DNA from 2 places in the Bartonella sp. OC68QHHN genome. Region 2 is predicted to be linked to the other one. Evidence: predicted binding sites of a transcription regulator. Region 2 holds the regulator's gene; the other holds the start of a gene.
What was found. The regulator HrcA, encoded in region 2, represses chaperone genes, less so after heat shock. The targets are predictions, from matches to a motif close to GTTAGCACTCNCNNNNNGNGAGTGCTAAC.
Positions count from the first base shown of each region.

Region 1: the regulator HrcA is predicted to act here: its motif matches at 3,727-3,755, upstream of groES (co-chaperone GroES).

Region 1 is NZ_JBHIME010000051.1:16,728-26,861, reverse strand. It holds gene ACFIJ0_RS06325 (DUF262 domain-containing protein) at 1-347, shown strand, start outside; gene ACFIJ0_RS06320 (HNH endonuclease) at 379-897, shown strand; gene groL (chaperonin GroEL) at 1,679-3,322, opposite strand; gene groES (co-chaperone GroES) at 3,381-3,677, opposite strand; gene fumC (class II fumarate hydratase) at 3,919-5,307, shown strand; partial or broken gene ACFIJ0_RS06300 (lyase family protein) at 5,765-5,990, shown strand; gene ACFIJ0_RS06295 (outer membrane protein) at 6,585-7,475, shown strand; tRNA gene ACFIJ0_RS06290 (tRNA-Leu) at 8,817-8,901, opposite strand; gene ACFIJ0_RS06285 (YqaA family protein) at 9,109-9,714, shown strand; gene ACFIJ0_RS06280 (disulfide bond formation protein B) at 9,727-10,134, shown strand, end outside.
Region 2 is NZ_JBHIME010000023.1:387,021-397,154, forward strand. It holds gene ACFIJ0_RS04310 (HPr family phosphocarrier protein) at 1-36, shown strand, start outside; gene thpR (RNA 2',3'-cyclic phosphodiesterase) at 668-1,207, shown strand; gene grpE (nucleotide exchange factor GrpE) at 1,318-1,980, opposite strand; gene hrcA (heat-inducible transcriptional repressor HrcA) at 2,105-3,175, opposite strand; gene rdgB (RdgB/HAM1 family non-canonical purine NTP pyrophosphatase) at 3,687-4,334, shown strand; gene hemW (radical SAM family heme chaperone HemW) at 4,331-5,530, shown strand; gene dapE (succinyl-diaminopimelate desuccinylase) at 7,151-8,323, opposite strand; gene ACFIJ0_RS04345 (M48 family metallopeptidase) at 8,546-9,292, opposite strand; gene ACFIJ0_RS04350 (alpha/beta hydrolase) at 9,326-10,105, opposite strand.

The DNA of each region.
Region 1 (10,134 bases), on a different contig from region 2:
GTATCGGGCGATTTGTTACCAATAAATTTGCCATCATGGATAACAATAAGACCCCGCAATATTTCAACTCACTACCACCTGAACAGCAAGATTTGATTAATAAAACCAATCTTTTAGTATATGTGTGTGACGGTGAGGAAATCGAAATTAAAAACTGGTTTAAAACCATCAACATTGCAGGCGTACCACTCAATGAACAAGAATTATTAAATGCTGTCTATTCAGGCAAATTTGTAACCCTAGCAAAAGCCGAATTTAGCAACAGCCAAAACGCCAATATTAACAAATGGGCGAGTTATGTGCGAGGGTCAGCTTTACCGCCAAGACTTTTTAGCCACCGCCCTTGAATGGGTCAGCCGTAACAATGGAGGCGACTACATGAGCCGTCACCGTCATGATGACAACATCAGCGAACTAAAAACCTATTTTAATACCGTAATTGACTGGGTATCAGGGATTTTTACTACTGTTGAGAAAGAAATGCAGGGGATAGAATGGGGGCGACTATATGAAACCTACAAATCCAAGCCTTACAATCCGCAAACCATTAGTGAGCAAGTAAAAAACCTATATTCAGACCCTTATGTCAAAGACCGTAAAGGAATTTTTGAATATGTGCTAGGTGGTATGATGGATAAAAAATTACTTAATGTAAGAGTATTTGATGAAGCTACAAAAAAATCAACCTATGCCAAACAAACTGCCAATGCCGAAGTGAATGGGATTTCAAACTGCCCGCTATGTGCAATCAGTGACAATGTCAATAAAAATAAAATTTGGAAACTTGCCGACATGGATGCAGACCATGTAACCGCTTGGAGTAAAGGGGGTGCAACCGACAAGGCTAATTGTGAAATGTTATGCAAAACTCATAATAGAGCTAAGGGTAATAAATAACACAAATCACTAATAAACATTGGTTTTGTGCAAGTGCTACATAATGACGAAATTTCACAAAAAAAAGATACGCAAGCAACAAAAGCGTGAGGCATCATCTTCGTTATTTAATAAGATATTACTATAAGTCATAAAGCAAAAAGAGGATGACAAGACGAGTGATTATATGCCTTTACATTCTTCCTCAATGAGTCCTGTTTTTCTATTGCAGAGATTAACCAAACAGAGATAGGCTTGTCCCAGTTACAAAACCCCTTTAACAGAGCAAACCTTGAATTTTTTCATACAAAAGCTTAAACACCAGCATCTTATTCATAAAAAAACAAACAAGAGCCAACATGCTCTGTCCAACTTTCAATGGGGACTAACTCTTGCGTTGGTTCATAAAAACCATTCGCACTTCTAAAACACAAACACTAAAGCACAAACACAGGATTTTTTAATGGTGCATGCATAAACTTGAAATGAAAAAATAGAACTGTATAAGGAAGAAATGACTATAAATCAAAAAGTTGTATTTTTATCAATAAAATATTTTCAAAGGAAACTACGATCCCCGCACAATAAAAACATCTCATAAATAAAAACATCTCATAAATGCAAGAGAAAAAGTCATGAATAAAGAGAGATCTATTCACAATGGCGATACATCAACCAATGAAAAATAAAAAAATGCTATAAAATAACTGTCATAAAAGGAAGAACTATACAAAACGTGAAAAAGCAATTAAAAAAACGGGCACAGAAGGCCCGTTTTTTTATTATCTCTATGGAAAAGAGCTTAGAAATCCATTCCGCCCATTCCACCCATTCCGCCACCAGGCATTGGAGGCATTGGTGTATCTTTCTTTGGAACTTCAGCAACCATTGCTTCTGTTGTAATCAGAAGGCTAGCAATTGAAGCCGCATTCTGGAGAGCAGAACGCACAACTTTCACTGGATCAACAATTCCCAAAGAAATCAAATCACCGAACTCACCGGTTGCGGTATTGTAACCATAAGTGTCAGCATTATTTTCCAGCACTTTGCCCACAATAATCGCGGCTTCTTCACCGGCATTGGTTGCGATTTGACGTGCTGGCGCTTGAAGAGCACGGCGAACGATATGAATACCAGCTTCTTGGTCAGGATTACTTCCCTTAACGGTCAACGCATTTGCTGCACGCAACAATGCGGTACCACCACCAGCAACAATACCTTCCTCAACAGCAGCACGTGTTGCATTCAAAGCATCATCAACACGGTCTTTCTTTTCTTTCACTTCAACTTCTGTTGCACCACCCACACGGATAACAGCAACACCACCAGCGAGTTTAGCAAGTCTTTCTTGCAGTTTCTCACGGTCATAGTCAGAAGTTGTTTCTTCAATCTGAGCCTTGATTTGATTGACGCGAGCAGTAATTTCAGACTTTTGTCCAGCACCATCAATAATGGTGGTGTTTTCTTTAGAAATATTCACTTTCTTTGCACGTCCAAGCATATCCAAAGTGACATTTTCAAGTTTAATACCCACATCTTCAGAAATAACCTGTCCGGATGTCAAGATTGCGATATCTTCAAGCATTGCTTTACGACGATCACCAAATCCAGGTGCTTTTACAGCAGCAATTTTCAAACCACCACGCAATTTGTTGACCACGAGCGTTGCCAAAGCTTCACCTTCTACATCTTCAGCGATAATGAGAAGTGGCTTTCCAGATTGCACAACAGCTTCAAGCACAGGAAGTAAGGATTGCAAATTAGACAGCTTCTTTTCGTGAATGAGAATGTAAGGATCATCAAGATCAGCGACCATTTTCTCAGCATTTGTGACAAAATAAGGGGAAAGGTAGCCACGGTCAAATTGCATTCCTTCAACGACTTCTAATTCCGTTTCAGCAGTTTTAGCTTCTTCCACGGTAATGACGCCTTCATTGCCCACTTTTTCCATAGCATCAGCGATCATTTTACCGATTTCAGCAGCGCCATTAGCGGAAATTGTTCCTACTTGTGCAATTTCTGCTGAAGTTTGGATTTTTTTTGCTTTTTTGAAGAGGTTTGCCACCACTTCATCCACAGCAGCATCAATCCCGCGTTTAAGATCCATTGGGTTCATACCCGCAGCAACAGCTTTAACACCTTCTTGCACAATAGCTTGTCCTAGGACAGTAGCTGTTGTTGTTCCATCACCAGCGATATCATTGGTTTTAGAAGCAACTTCGCGCAACATTTGTGCACCCATATTTTCGAACTTATCTTCCAGTTCGATTTCCTTTGCAACGGATACACCATCTTTTGTGATGCGAGGCGCACCAAATGATTTATCAATCACCACATTGCGACCTTTAGGGCCGAGTGTCACCTTAACAGCATTAGCAAGGATGTCGACACCGCGCAACAAACGCTCACGCGCTTCACGGCCAAATTTGACTTCTTTAGCAGCCATTTAATTTCTCCTTGGAGTTTTCTCAAAATAGTACACAATGAAAAATTAAGCGCTTCAATTAGCCCATAATTCCCATAATATCAGATTCTTTCATGATTAAGAGGTCTTCCCCATTAATCTTGACTTCAGTTCCAGACCATTTTCCAAAGAGGATACGGTCTCCTGTTTTGACTTCTAAAGGCACACGCTTTCCGTTATCATCGAGAGCGCCATTGCCAACAGCAATCACTTCGCCTTCTTGAGGTTTTTCTTTTGCTGTATCAGGGATGATAATCCCACCAGCCGTTTTATTTTCAGATTCAACCCGACGGACAACGACACGGTCGTGAAGTGGGCGGAATTGTATATTAGCCATGTTTTAAATCCTTAAAACTGAACATAATTGGATTAATCTTAAAGTTCTTGCTAGCACTCTCAAATTACGAGTGCTAGTATGAGCTAGATATAAAATCGGCATCTCTCAATGTCAAGAATAGCCATAAAATAATTTTTCTAAATAATAATTTTTCTAAATAAAGCTTCAAAGTCTTGCCTCTCATTGCACTTTCGCGTTATTTAGCTTTTTTAAGAACCCGTGAACAAAAAAGGATCTTATCATGGTTGAAACACGTCAGGAAACGGATAGCTTTGGAACGATTTCGGTACGTCAAGATCGTTATTGGGGCGCACAAACTGAACGTTCTCTGCATAATTTTAATATTGGCAGTGAAAAGCAGCCTCTTGCCATCATCTATGCCTTAGTCCTTATCAAAAAAGCTGCAGCTGTTGTAAATATGGACAAAGGAAAGCTACAAGAACATATTGGAAAGGCAATTATTGCCGCCGCCGATGAGGTGCTTGCCGGCGATTTTGATACGCATTTTCCACTCTCCGTCTGGCAAACAGGTTCTGGCACACAAAGCAATATGAATGTCAATGAAGTCATTGCTAATCGTGCTAGTAAGATTTTGGGAGGAAAACTTGGAAGCAAAAAACCAGTTCATCCCAATGACCATGTCAATATGAGTCAATCATCGAACGATTCCTTTCCTACAGCGCTTCACATTGCCACCACGTTGCAAACACGCCAACACTTACTGCCAATCCTTGAAGCTCTTATTGCTACATTAAAACAAAAAGAGCAAGAATTTGCAGACATCATTAAAATCGGCCGCACCCATACCCAAGATGCAACGCCTTTAACCTTAGGGCAGGAATTTTCAGGCTATCGTGCCGCATTAGAAGCCAATCTTCAGCGCATTGAAAATGCTCTTGCTGATGTCCAAATGCTTGCTCAAGGTGGCACGGCTGTTGGCACAGGACTCAATGCGCCAAAAGGTTTTGACATTGCTTTTGCGCAAACAGTAAGCTCTCTCACAGGAATAACGTTCCAAACTGCCAGCAATAAATTTGAAGCACTCGCCCATCATGGAGCCCTTGCGCATTTCCACGGAAGCTTGAATGCCTTAGCTGCTGATCTGTTTAAAATTGCCAATGACATTCGGTTTTTAGGCTCAGGACCACGTTCAGGTTTAGGGGAACTCAGTCTTCCTGAAAATGAACCCGGATCTTCTATTATGCCTGGCAAAGTCAACCCCACGCAATGTGAAGCCTTAACCATGGTCGCATGCCAAGTTTTTGGCAATCACACCAGTGTAACCTTTGCCGCAAGCCAAGGACATTTTGAACTCAACGTTTATAAACCTGTTATTGGCTATAACGTTTTACAATCAATTACCCTTCTTGGTGATTGCATGCGCTCTTTTGATATGCATTGCATTCAAGGATTAAGGGCCAATCGCGTTCATATTCACTCGCTCATGGAGCGCTCACTCATGTTAGTCACAGCTCTTGCACCAGAAATTGGCTACGAAAAAGCTGCTGAAATTGCTAAAGCAGCGCATAAAAATGATACAACTTTGCGCACTGAAGCATTAAAAGCAGGCGTTTCTGTAGAAGATTATGACCGATTAGTTGATCCCAAAAAGATGATTTCTCCCCAATAAACAACCCACTAAAAAATGCAAACGTCTTAAAACAAATCTTTCTGTCAAAAGATCGGGGTGTAAACGCCCCGATGATGGCCAATAACGATTACCCACAGCGTTCATTTTAGGCTCTGGTCATATTTGTGCTCTTGTCTCAATGAGATAATGTGTTTATTTATAAGGCTAATCTAGCGTTATTCATATTGAATGAGAATCCTGAATACCGTAAGATTTTTTCCTTTTAAATCTGTCCCATTTTGAATCAATCAAGGTCACTTACTTGCACATCACAAGCGAGGTGAATGTGTGGCGGGATGAATGTGTGGATAGAAATTGTATAAGATAAGGACTAAAAATGGCTCTTATCAACCGTCTTAATGCAAGGTCTGTCTCAACACCCACGAGCTGGCAAATATAATGATGGTGCCGGCTTGCTCCTTTATGAAGCGTAAAGATGGGAGTGCTCAATAGAGAAACAGCGGTTGGAACAGAACTCAATGCACCGAAAGGTTTTGGCTTTTGCTGAAACAATCAGCTCTCTGACGGGGATATCCTTGACAGCTCGCAAGAAATTTGAGGCATTTGCCCAACATAGCGCCCTCACCCATTTCCACAAAAACCTGAGTATACGCGCTAATCACTTTAAAATTGCCAACGACATTCATTTTTTAGGCTCTCATCCACATTCCGGCTTAGACGAACGGATAAGGAGAGTTTATCATTTTACATAGTGCATGAGAAACCTCATAAAACATTAGATTCGCGCACTTTGCTCCTTCTTATTCTTCCTATTCCATTCAATCAATCAATCAAAACTATTCGCTTGGATTGTCATAAGCAAAAGTGGCATATAGATAAAAAAGAAATAAAGTCGCTCATCCTCTCAAGTGCTCAAAAGGCTATCGCAATATAAAGCTACGCACTATCAGAAACGAGCAAAGAATATGATGGTGCCAATATGCATTGTTTACTACCAATTGAATATTAAGCACAACGATATCAATCATAATGGATAATGCTTTAAGCAAATCAAAAGCTTGTTTACTATACTATATTTTTTTCTAAAACACAGAGAACACTGAAGGAGTATATTAAAAATCCTGAAAAATTAATACCTACGCGGGATAATAGCACGAAAACAAGTTTTAAAAACGCTTAAATATGAGTAATTATAGATCTTTTTTTGAGTATTTTTTTTCATAATGATATTAACTATAGATTTTTTTAACCAATTTATATACAATACGCTTTGTATCCGAAATAAATTGGGGACGCTTTTTATGAAAACATTTTTTATGAAAACAAAATATTTAATTCCACTATCTATTTTCCCTTTCATTACCGCTTCAACAGCGCAAGCAGCAGATACAGTAATCTTTGAGCAATCAAAACCGAAGGTTTCATTGAAAAATGATTCATCGTCACGTACCTCACCGGTTACTGCTTCTGCACCTTTTTCTTGGTCTGGTTTTTATTTTGGAGGACAAATTGGATATTTTTCTAGTAAAAATACTCTAAATTACGCACAAGAAGCCAAGGACGGAAAATGGGCTTGGGTTGATAGAAATTTATCACCGAAACCATCAGGGGTGAGAGCAGGTTTTTATGCAGGTTCTAATATTGATCTGGGAGATAACCTTGCTTTCGGTTTTGATACGGACATAGTCTGGTCTGGGAGGAAAAGCACCCAAACAGACAATGGAAAGCAAATTCTAGATAAATTAGACTCTATTAACATTGCCTTTAAAGAAGCAGGGATTCCTATCATAAAACCTGTAGCTCGGGATGAAACGATACCCAACCATAGTGACATTGTTATCAGCAGTGTAACATTGAAAGAAAAGTGGACTGGTGCTGCGCGCGCGCGTATTGGTTTTGCTTCCCATCGTCTTATGCCTTATATTGCAGGGGGTATAGCCTATACACAGATGCAATATATCATGTCACTTTTATCAAAATCGCAAGAAGATTCGAAAGTTTTTGCTTCTGGCAATGTGTTAGATAAGACAAAAACAATGTTTGGTTACACTGTTGGTGGAGGTTTTGATCTTGCAATGACAGATGATATCATCATGCGTACAGAATATCGTTATTCAGATTTTTTTAAAAAGAAATTTGCAAAGGATAACCTTAAAATCTCCTCTCAAACGCATGATGTTCGCTTTGGTATCGCCTATAAATTCTAAGTTTTATAGAAAAATCGAGCTATTAAAAAACCCTGTTAAAAACGGGGTTTTTTTATGCCCCTTTCCCCCCTAAAAAGACCTAGATTCTAAAAACCAGTACTGAACTGTAAACAAATAGTCCCGAAACAATCCAGCCTCTCATTCTTTTAAAGCAAGCCCCTATCCTCTCACCCTTTCATGTGATGCATTTTAGAATATAAAAGCTTTACCATCATACCACTAAGCGCCATCGTAAAATAAAGGAGAGCAGTTATTAAGAGATATTTCTTTAAAATAAATATAGATATTGTATATCAATTGCAGTTTTATAGGATGATGTTGACTTACCTCTCCACTCTTGAAGGCTAAAGATTCTAAAAACCCCTTTCTAAAGACCATGTCCGTTTGTAAAAACACAACGACTCTTGGGCGGTCTCCTCTGGACGCCTCCTCATGGAATGCCCTTAAACCTAAATCAAGACAAACACACTTAGGAATATCCAACACATATTGAAAAAAAAATACTGTAACGTTTCAAGGAAGTTTACAAACCCTATATTACCACACTTCAAATGACAGTGTTTTACAGCTATTGTATACCAGAGTGGAGAGAGGATATTGCGGTTCTCTGTTTATGTAATTTCTGTAACGGGGAGACAGCTTCATGTGAGAAGAACATGAAGTTGTCAAGGCAAAAACCAATTTCCAACCTTACCATTTCCTTTTACTTCGGCTTTACAACTTTCAAAAGCCTCTAAAGCACTATCTTTTAAGCCTCTAAAGCTCTGTCTTTTAAAGAGTGGAGATTACGCATTGCCTCATACTTTCGTTTCTCACGTATTTTTTGGGATCACGCCCTTCATGTCATACGACAGCGCTCCAAACCAAACACACTCAAATCCCAAATACACTCAAATCCAAGACACTTGGGTTGCCAATTCACATGCGTGTTTTAAAGAAACATCTTCCAAAACCCTCAAGCCCATTTTGCGACAGCGCCCACAAGAATATAAAATCTATAGAGCACCATCTTTACACTTCATAAAAGTGCAAGTTGGCACCATCCATCATACACTTTACCCCCAATGATGTCCTTGAAACGGTTCATAAGAGGCTTTTTTATTCATTTTTTGTAAAATTTCATTCCACGCGAGCTTATCCAGCTTGTACCGTACAAGAGACATGATTTTGGTTAATTTACTATAAACAGACTTGAAATGAGAAAATCTTCTGGTATTCGAGGTTTTTCATTCAACATGCAAAACATTAAGCACTGTTTATAAATCAATGTTTTATAAATCGCACATGTTTTATAAATCAACGTAATGGACCATAACAGAATAAAGGAAGATATTTATGAAATGGTGCGGGTGGTCGGACTCGAACCGACACTCCTCTCGGAACCAGATTTTGAGTCTGGCGCGTCTACCAGTTCCACCACACCCGCACATTGCTATAAAAGACAGACTTGTCGATTATTCCTTTGCACTATATGAAGAAGAACAGATTCGTCAACAGCAGAGTTCTCATTTTTTAAGAATTCATATCATTTTCTTATCTGTTTTATGGAATATTTTCTTTATTGGATTTTTCTACGGGATTTATAGCAATCTCATTTGTAAAGTCTTTACCTCTTAAATTTATAGAAAGCCTCATGATATTAAACAAATTAAAGCTTTGGACGATTTCTTTAGCAAATCGGCGTACAGCACCACACTGGCTTGGTTTCATTGCCTTTATAGAAAGTTCTGTTTTTCCAATTCCCATAGATGTTTTATATATTCCGATGCTGCTTATCCATCAAAAGCGGGCTTATCGCTATGCTTTGATGGCGACTATCTGTTCTGTTTTGGGAGGCATTGCCGGTTGGTTTATCGGACATTTTGCCTATGATATCCTTGCCAAACCCATTTTAGAACTTTACGGTAAGGTTGAAAGTTTTGAATCTCTGAAAAATAGTGCAACCCTGCAATTTCTAATCATTTTACTGATAACATCAGGTTTTTTTCATCTTCCTCCCATCAAGATTGTCACAATTTTGGCCGGTGTAATGAGTGTACGTCTTGACCTTTTCATTCTTATTTGTATTTTTTCTAGAGGCGCTCGTTTTTATCTTCTCGCGTGGCTGATTAAACATTTTGGGCAAAAAGCAATGAATTTTCTAGTACAGCATTTCAAATGGATTATTCTTATTGGTTGTGTTAGTCTCCTTTTAATTTATGGAGTTTTCATAGCTTTTTTAGACAAGAAGCTTTTATAAGGAACAGACTTAATGGCATGCGTTTTGTCTTCTCACCCACTTTTACATAAGCACCTTCACCTTGAACCCAGCAGAAAAGAACAAAGTTTATGGGCTTTTTTTCTCGCTTTTTGCTTATCCGCTACAATAAGTCTAGCCCTTGGGTTTGAATATTTTGGAGGGTATCTTCCTTGCGATTTATGTCTCATAGAGCGTTTTCCCTATTATGGTGCCATACCATTTTTGCTCTTAGCAGGTTTTGGGGCATGGTTTTTTCGCATGTCTGCTTGGATACAACTTTTATTTTTGTATGTTTTTGTCTTAATGTGTATAAGCCTTGTTTTAGCTATTTATCATGTGGGTGTTGAATATGGCTTTTGGGCAGCTCCACTCAGTTGTGGTTTAAGCACAGTGAGAAAAACCTCAGACATTAACCAGCTG
Region 2 (10,134 bases):
AAGCTTATCAATAATAACTTTGGAGAAGAGAACTAAAACTTCTCACAAAATAAAGAAATGTGATCATCCATGAGATAAAAATAGACTTCTTCTAATAATTATTTTGTTAACTTCTTCGTTTTTTCTTAATAATATCTGAGTTCATATTCGTTTAAATTGGCCTTGGATTTATCGTAGACATAAATACTTGTAGTAATTGTGTTATACATAATATCTGTATGAGTTTTCTTTTCCATTGCTATTTGATGAATTTACATGTTTGTTGAACATTAATGGCTGTCGCCACTTTTAAAACACATAATTAAATGTTTATAGAGATATGCTTAAAATGGCTTTGAATCTCTTTTTGACCGCTGTAAAGATGATCCCACAATCAAAAAATCTATCAACTTGCTTTATTTAGGCTGTGTTTATGGAATTGATAATGAAGGCATGAGTGATACTCTAACTCCATATCTTTGCAATAACTTCATGCATACATGGTTTTTATGAGCATTATGAACATTATTTCAGATTTATAAGCTTTATAAATTCAATTTATAATTATGCTAGCCATTTTTTAGCTCTTCTTTTTCTATATTATTGCCTCATTCCTAGTGGAGCAATCCATTATTCATTCATACATCATTGCGCTCGTAGTGATGTTTTCTAATTATAAGGAGATAACATGCAACGTTTATTTAGTGCACTTCAAATTCCACAAGAAACAACAAATGCTCTCATATCGCTGCAAAATGGCTTGTCAAATGCGCAGTGGATTAACCCGCAAAATTTCCACATCACTTTATCTTTTTTTGGTGAAATTGAGAACTCTGTAGCAGATGAGATTATTTGTGCCTTTGAAGCAATAAAGCTTCCACCTTTTGCGCTAAAAACGAGAGGTTTTGAAGTTTTTGGTTCAAAAGATGCTCCCCACTCTCTTGTTGTCCGCATTGAGCCTTGTGAAACTCTTAATCTTTTACACGAACAGATGCAAAAAATCCGGAGCCGCTTGAAATTAGCTCCTGATGAAAAACAATTTATGCCTCATATCACTCTTGCACGGCTACTCGATATTAGACCTGAAGATCTTCCTGCTTATCTAACTTCTCGAGGTGATTTTTCATTTCCTCCTTTTGAGGTTGACCGATTCGTTTTACTGTTATCACCATCTCCTGAAAGCAATGCTCCTTATATTGTAAGAGGTACTTGGCTACTTCAAAAATAAAGGGTGTTTTTACACCCTTTTAAAATCTTTTTGATGAACTGCTTCAAAATTTGAAGCGGCATATGTTGTAATGCTATTATCTCGCGTTACAGATGTTTCTTTTGAAACTTTTATCCCGAATCAGATTCAACAGACGCTTCTTTTACTCTCCCTTTAGCTACACCAACTATCGCTGGACGTAAAACACGCTCACCGATAATGTAACCTGCCTGAACAACTTCCTGAACAGTGTTATCTGGAACATCGGCATTAGGAATTTCAAACATAGCTTGATGAAAATGAGGATCAAATTTTTGTCCCTCTGGATGAATTTTTTGCACCCCATGACGTTCCAATGCTGCCATCATGGCACGCTCAGTCATTTCAACACCTTCTGCTAATGATTTCAAACCAGCATCACTCTCCCGCGCACCTTCTGGAATAGCTTCCAAAGCACGATTGAGATTGTCAGAAACTGATAACATATCCCGTGCAAAATTAGCAATGGAATAAGCCTTTGCATCCGCCACATCTCGCATAGTACGGCGTCGAAGATTTTCCATATCTGCAACAAGACGTAAAAGCTGATCTTTCAGTTCTTTATTTTCATCCTGCAAAGACGCTAAAAGATCACTAACCTCATTGCTTTCTTTTTCAACGTCTTCGTGTTCCTCTGTTTTATGTGTTTTTAAAAATTCATCGGCTGCCTGTTTAAGTGTATTATGATCAGCTGGATTTTTTAAATCACAATTTTCAAATGAAGCGTCAGTAAATTTGTTTTTTTCATCAGACATAAAAATTTTATTCCTTCATAAGATTCGTTATTCTCGATATCGAAATTCTACAGACAAAAATCAAGGGGTATCGATGTATATAATACAATGAGCTTTTATAGTACAAATACTTACTTGCATCGTTTTAACGCAATAACTGTGACACAAGTTGAGCTGTATAATCAACCATGGGCACAATCCTTGCATAATTAAGCCGTGTAGGACCAATAACGCCTAAAGCACCAATGACTCTTTGTTGCGAATCACGATAAGGTGCTACAACTAAAGAAGAACCAGAAAGTGAAAATAACTTATTTTCTGAACCAATAAAAATTCGAACCCCAGAACCTTCATCCGTTAAATCGAGAAGCTGTGCCATACTCTCACGCGTTTCAAGATCATCAAACAAATGGCGTAACCGTTCTAAATCTTCTTCTGCTTTCACATCTTCAAGTAAATTGCTACGCCCGCGAACAATGAGGTGTATTTTATGATCAGCACCTTCTCCTCCCCAAAGAGCTAATCCCGTTTCAACAAGATGATGCGATAAATCATCAAGTGCAGCCCGTGTTTCTACGCATAAGCGGGCAATTTCCCCTTTAGCTTCACTCAATGTACGCCCTTGGATATGGGCATTGAGAAAATTCGTTGCTTCCGTTAATTGTGCATGGGTAACCCCTTCTGGCAAATGAACAATACGATTTTCAACTTCACCTTGTTGAGTCACCAAAACGGCAAGAGCGTACTCCCTATCAAGGCGTACAAATTCAATATGTTTCAATGTTCCTTCTTGTTTTGTTGCTAAAACAAGCCCTGCCCCACGTGAAAGATCTGAAAGGACTCGGCTTGCTTGAACAAGAAAATGTTCAACCGATTGTGCATGACCAGCCTCTTTGACTTGCATTTCAATATTTTCTCGCTCTTCGTTTGGCAAATCACCCGCTTCCATAAATGCATCAACAAAAAAGCGTAAACCTGATTGTGTCGGCATTCGACCCGCAGAAACATGTGGTGCATAAATCAAACCGAGATGTTCAAGGTCACTCATCACATTGCGAATCGTCGCAGGCGATAATGTCTGTCGTAAAAGCCGAGAAAGATTGCGTGACCCTACAGGTTCACCATCATTAAGATAAGCTTCAACAATATGGCGAAAAATATCACGCGAACGTTCATCAAGATATTTTAGTTCATTATCAATATTTTTGTGCTTCATCACAATTGTTTCACTACTTTTAAAATACTCATCTCTTATATAAGTTTTGCCAAGGTTTGGTCAAATAGTCTAAAGTAGTATAAAAACATATTATCCTATTGAGCCGTAAAATGCTACCTTTCAGAGTGATTGATAAATTACGCAGAAGGTATTTTTTGTTAGAGTGTGTGAGAAATATTTAATATTAAGAGTTGATCTGTAAAGTGGTCTGCTGTAGGGACTTGCCAAGAGAATCTGGATTATTTAAAAACCGATGTAAATAGAAAATTTTACCCTTTCGAGCAAGCAGGAAATTGAAAATTTACCATAAAAATGCTATCATAAAAAAGGCATGTCTTTCATACCTTTGCAAGGTTATCTTCATACAAGATAAAAAATTTTATTGGAATAAAACTATCATAAAACGTGTAAAATAATCATATCATGTAAAATTAAGCAGAATGTGTATATGAGTATTTAAGCTGGTTTTTAGCACAAAAATAATTCCCCTTTCATTTTTGGAGAAATCTATATGAGAAGCATAGCAGATAAAAAACTTGTCATTGCTACACATAACACCGGCAAATTGCATGAAATCACTACTTTAATTAGGCCTTTCAGTTTAATAATACAATCAGCAAAAGAACTGGGCTTGCCAGAACCAAAAGAAACGGGAAAAACATTTGAAGAAAATGCTTATATTAAAGCTTTTTCAGCAGCAAAAAAGACAGGACTTCCTGCCCTCTCTGATGATTCAGGCTTAGAAGTAGATGCATTGGAGGGTGCGCCAGGCGTTTATACCGCTGATTGGGCGATTCAAGCCGATGGCACACGTAATTTTCCAAAAGCTATGAAAAAAATAGAAAATGAACTCCAAAAAGTCGGAGCGCAAGAAAAAAGCCAACGAAAATGCCGTTTTATATCTGTCATTTGCATTGCATGGCCTGATGCTCATGCAGATTACTTCCGCGGATGTGTTGAAGGAACATTTATTTGGCCTCCACGGGGAGACAAAGGCTTTGGTTTTGATCCTATTTTTTTACCAGATGGATATGAAAATACCTTTGGAGAAATGTCAACAGAGCAAAAACACAACTGGAAACGTAATGATATTCCCCCTCTTTCACATCGTGCACGTGCTTTCAAACTTTTGGTAGAAAACCTTTTAGCATTCTCATGAATGAACCTTTTGGCATTTACATTCATTGGCCCTTTTGTGCAGCGAAATGTCCTTATTGTGACTTTAATTCGCATGTTCGCATCCATGGTGTTGATCAACCGCGTTTTGTCACCGCCTTTAAGCGCGAAATAGAAACGCAATACCACAAAATAGGTCCACGCCATATTACAAGTATTTTTATTGGTGGAGGAACTCCTTCTCTTATGGAGCCGCAAACTGTTGATGCCCTATTGCAAGCACTTGCAAAAAAATGGGTAGTCGATGATAAAGTTGAAATTACATTAGAAGCTAATCCATCCAGTGTGGAAGCAGAACGCTTTCGTGGATACCGTGCAGCAGGTGTTAATCGCTTATCTCTAGGGATACAAGCGCTCAATGATAAAGCATTGCGCAAACTTGGCCGACTCCATAATGTGGAACAAGCTCTTTGTGCCATTGCTTTAGCACGGCAAATTTTTCCACGTTTATCCTTTGATCTCATTTATGCCCGCCCCGAACAAACCCTTGAACAATGGAAATCTGAACTTGTACAAGCAATTGATTTAGCAGCGAACCACCTTTCTCTTTATCAATTGACGATCGAAGAAGGAACTGCCTTTAAACGGCTTCATGATGCAGGAAGACTTATCCTTCCCCCATCAGAGCTAGCAGCGGATCTGTATCATCTTACCCAAGAAATAACGGCACTGCACGGACTTCCTGCCTATGAAATCTCAAACCATGCAATGCCCGGTTCTGAATCAGCACACAATCTTCTTTATTGGCGTTATCACCAATATGCAGGCTTTGGTCCAGGAGCACATGGACGTTTTATTGAGCACGCAATGAATCATTCCTCTGCCTGTTCAAAAACATTATCATCACACCTTGAAAACTGCGAACGTTATGTCACAATAAATGAAAAGCATCCCGAAAAGTGGCTTAATTTGGTAGAAACAACAGGACATGGCTGTATTGAAACAGAACATTTAACCACTGAACAACAGGCAAATGAAATGCTCCTTATGGGTTTACGCCTTTGCGAAGGTTTAGAACTTATACGCTATGAAACCTTAAGCCCTAAACGCATCCCAATGGAAAAACTGATCGATTTACAACACCAAGAATTGATAGAAATAGTGGATAACCAACGCTTAAAAGCAACAACCAAAGGACGGATTGTTCTTGATCACATCATCAGCCAACTCACAAACTAAAGTTTTTATAACAACATACTTATTTTAATCATAATTATCATTTTTCATAGCAGAGGCGAGATTAGAATATCGTGAGATTCTTTTATTTAAAAACTATTTATAGTAAATTAGTTATCACCATTTCCTTACACTTTAAAGTAGGCAAGCGTGTGGATAAAAGCTATAAAAAAGAAGTAAAAATGCCTCTTATGAACACTCCTAAGTGCTAAAAGCTATTGCAATATTTTGAGCTAGAAAGTGTATAGTGGTCTAACTTTCTTTTTCATAAACGTAAAGATGGTGAGGCACTATAGATTTTGTACACTTCACGGAAAATTTTATATTACACTATTCATAAGCACCGTAGTGGGACGGATGTGACAAACATTGGGAAAATTTCTTTAAAACAAGTATGTGAATGCATAATACGATAATGTATTGTTCTTTATGAAATCGTGGCACCATTTAAAAAACCAGATTAATAAGCATGAAACCATGCATTAATCTCTGATTATTTAAAAAGATATTACTCTAGATACTTTTGAAAACCGTAAAACCGAATAAAAAAGGAGGGTAAAAAAGCACGCTGATTTTCACCTTTATACCTTTTCCCTCAATGAGGTTGTAGTTGTATGTCTGTTTCAGAGATTACAAAAATAGATATATACAATACTTTTATCCTATTCTGGCATATAAAAGCTGTTGTCGCAAAAAATACTGAACCAATATTTATTTTAGATACGCGGATGTATGATTAGTATTGATTTATAGGTCACAGCAAAATCATGAGCTTTATTAAACAAATAATGCACTCAAATGGCAAATATACTAGATATGAATCGAGATTGCTTTGTTAGCGAGCGAAACGACATTAATCCCATATGATCTTACTTGTCTGCGTACATGCTTATGAGTGTCTGTAGCATCCTTTAAGGTTATTTTATTAAAAAATTAAGAATAGTACTAGGACAATCCTTGGCTAAAGAAGTCAACATGCTGCTACAAAAGAATTTCTGTGTATCTTTATCATCACCAATATTAAAGCTGATAAAATAAGCTTACCTTCTATCACATAATGATTTTGCAACGGAAGTTCTTGGGGACAAAAAAGCAGGGCAAAATATATGAAATAAAACAAACTTAAAGAGCATTTCTATGGGCTTTACTCTAAGAGAGCCTAATTGAAACAAAAAGTACTTTTTATGAGAGTGCAGAAACCATATTAAAACATGAACTGTGAATGAGCGCATTTATATTGTACGAACTTTTTACAATAGCAGCATGTTTTTGTGTGTCTTTATGGCTTCAACCTGACATCACACAATTATGATATAATATTCCTTGTTTTCCATATACGATTGCATGTTGACTTCCTTTCTACACTTTAAAGAACGAATATTTTAATCCAACACGGTCTGTAAGCAGTTCCGCTTCTTAAAGCAGGTCCCACTTGGCTTTCCAATTATGTAATTCACTTAACGAAAGACTCTACAGGTAAGAATCCCAACTTAAGAATAGTCATCACTTACTCTAAAACCACTTAATATATTAAGTCTTACGTGTCTCATATCACCACACCTCAAATAGCAATGTCTTATGGCACAACAAGATAAAGGTATTTTTGAGCCAGCAATCATTTCTTTATGAAAAAAAATCAACAATAAAACGCTCATAAATAGTAGTAAGCGTTTCCACTGCATCAAGGGCTACACACTCATCTACCATATGCATCGTTTGCCCCGGTAAGCCAAATTCAACCACTGGACAATAATCCTTAATAAATCGCGCATCTGAAGTACCGCCAGAAGTGGAACATTTTGGTATATTCCCTGTTACACTTTTAATAGCATTAGATAACGTTTGAATGAGTTTATTATTTTTGGTCAAAAAAACATCCCCTAAACTTGGAATCCATTCAAGCTGATAAGAAGGATATTGGTCACCATTGTTTTTTGATTGCACCAAAGCAAGACGCTTTTTAATTTCCTCCATCAGTGTTTCTTTTGTCCAAAGATCATTGTAGCGTATATTAAAATGAACTGTTGTCTGCGCTGGAATAACATTGACCGCTAAATTACCGGTATCGATGCTTGTTAGCTCTAAATTACTGGGTTGAAAATTCTCTGTCCCTTTATCTAAAGCGGTTTGTGTTAATGCTTGAATAAGCTTACTTGCCAAAGGCAAGGGATTAGCAGCCCGCTCTGGAAAAGCAACATGACCTTGGCGACCTCTCACGGTAATAATGCCAGAAATCGATCCGCGGCGACCAATTTTGATGACATCCCCGACAGTCTTTACACTTGTTGGTTCCCCCACAAGAGCCGCAGTCCATTTTTCGCCTTTTTTTTCTGCCCATTTGAGAAGTTTGACGGTACCATTAACAGCAGGTCCCTCTTCATCACCGGTAATCAAAAAACTTACCGTTCCTTTAATGGGCTGTTTCTCAAGAACTCGGGCTAGCGCCGCAATAAAACAAGCGATTCCGCCCTTCATATCAACAGCACCCCGCCCATATAATTTCCCCTGATCTATGACAGCTTCAAAAGGTGAATAGGTCCATTCATCCAATGCACCTGGTGGTACGACATCTGTATGACCTGCAAACATAAGATGGGGCCCTTCATTTCCCATTTTTGCATAAAGATTTTCAACATTATCTGTATTTTTATCCGTAAAAATAGGGCGCTCAACATGAAATCCCATTTTTTTCAAAAATTGTTCCAAAGCTGATAAAGCCCCTGCTTCATGAGGTGTAACAGAAGGACAACGGATAAGTCTCTGTAATAGCTGAAGTGGATCTGTAAGAACAGGCATAAGGTCGCCTTCCCATTTTTATAAGTCATCGGAACTTAGGGTTATTACGCTGAATTACAAAAAAGATAAAGTAAAAACATTGAAGACACTCAGCAAACCAAGCAGGGGAGAACAATCGTGCTGAGAGCTTCAATGGCTTTCTCATTATGTATGAGCAAGCACACACACAACAACACACTCAACAAAAAGTTCCGTTAAATATCGCCTTCATTGGAAAGTTTTTTACGCCTCTAAATTATATGAATCAAAATTAATTGCTTGCAATCTATGAGCATTTTCCTTCAACCAAGCACGATACGTTTTACTATCAGGACATAGTTCTTCACAAAGAGCCCAAAATCTTGGACCGTGATTCATTTCAACAAGATGAGCAACCTCATGAGAAACAACATATTCCACAACTTCTTTTGGTGCCATAACAAGGCGCCAAGAAAAAGAAAGACGCTTATCTATTGAACAAGACCCCCAACGACTTCTCGTATCTTTATAACAAATTGATTTGACTTTACGCTCTACTTTATGGGCATAATGCGCCACCAAAGGTGTTATAATAAGTGCTGCTTGTTTTTTCAAAACGTCAGCAATGCGTCTTGGGAGGTATTCTAATCGACCATAAACGATAATTTGAGGTTTTTGTTCTGCATCCCCTGCAATAATTTCCGTCACCCCACGACCTTCTTTATGCCTTATAGTATGTGCAACACCTAATAAAGGAATCGTGGTACCCTCCTTGAGATAAGATTTTTTTTGAGAAACGCACGCACAAGTAAGACGCTCTTCAATCCAAGAGCGGTGTTTTTCAATAAAAGTTTGAATCGTACAGAGACTTACCGCTGGTGGTGTTGTTACACAAATCCTCTGTCCGCTCGCATCAACACGTAATGTGAGACGTCGCGCGTGTTTATACGTGCGTACTCTTAGAGGAACAACACGATTAGAAAAAATAAAATGATGTTCATAAATGGTCATACATTATGTCTTCACTATTAATGAATGTGACTCTCATCCCGCATTAATTTGTTCAATCAATGATCTCAAAACCATTTCGAGGCAATCCAAATCTTGTGAACGCGAAAAACGATGGTCAGCATCACGAACGAGTGTCAATGTTACATCATGTAAAGGCAAATGATTAAGTAAGGTCATAGTATGCTGATAGGGTATCTCCACATCTTCCATCCCTTGTAGAATATGGATTGGACATCCAACATCTATACATCCCTTCATGACGCAGTTGTCTCTGCCGTCTTCAATAAATACTTTTGTAAAGGGAACCGGCTCCGTATAACTAATCGCAGATCGTTCAATATGCTCTGTTTCTTCTAAAATTTTCCACCCCTTTCGACCCAACCCTGATTCTATCAATGTTTGTGTAAAATCAGGAGCTGGCGCAATCAAGACCATACCAGCAAGACTCTTATTTTTTTGTGCTAATATCATAGCAAGCTTTAGCGCAATCCACCCGCCCATAGAGGTGCCAACCAAAATTTGTGGCCCCTCACAATAAGTTTCAAAAACCGCTAAACTTTCTTTAACCCAGCGTGAAATCGTTCCTTGAAAAAAATCACCTCCCGATTCTCCATGTCCAGAGTAATCAAAACGTAAACAAGACAAATCATTCTTCTGAGCAAAACTATCAACCAACATCGCCTTATCCCCTGACATATCGGATAAATAGCCATGAAGCCAAACCAAACCTGGAGATTGTCGCCCCTTGCGATAGCGTACTGCAAGTGCGGTGTTTTCAAACGAAAAAAACTGACAAGGAATATTTTGATCCATGATTCTGTATCCTCCATAAAACAATTTCT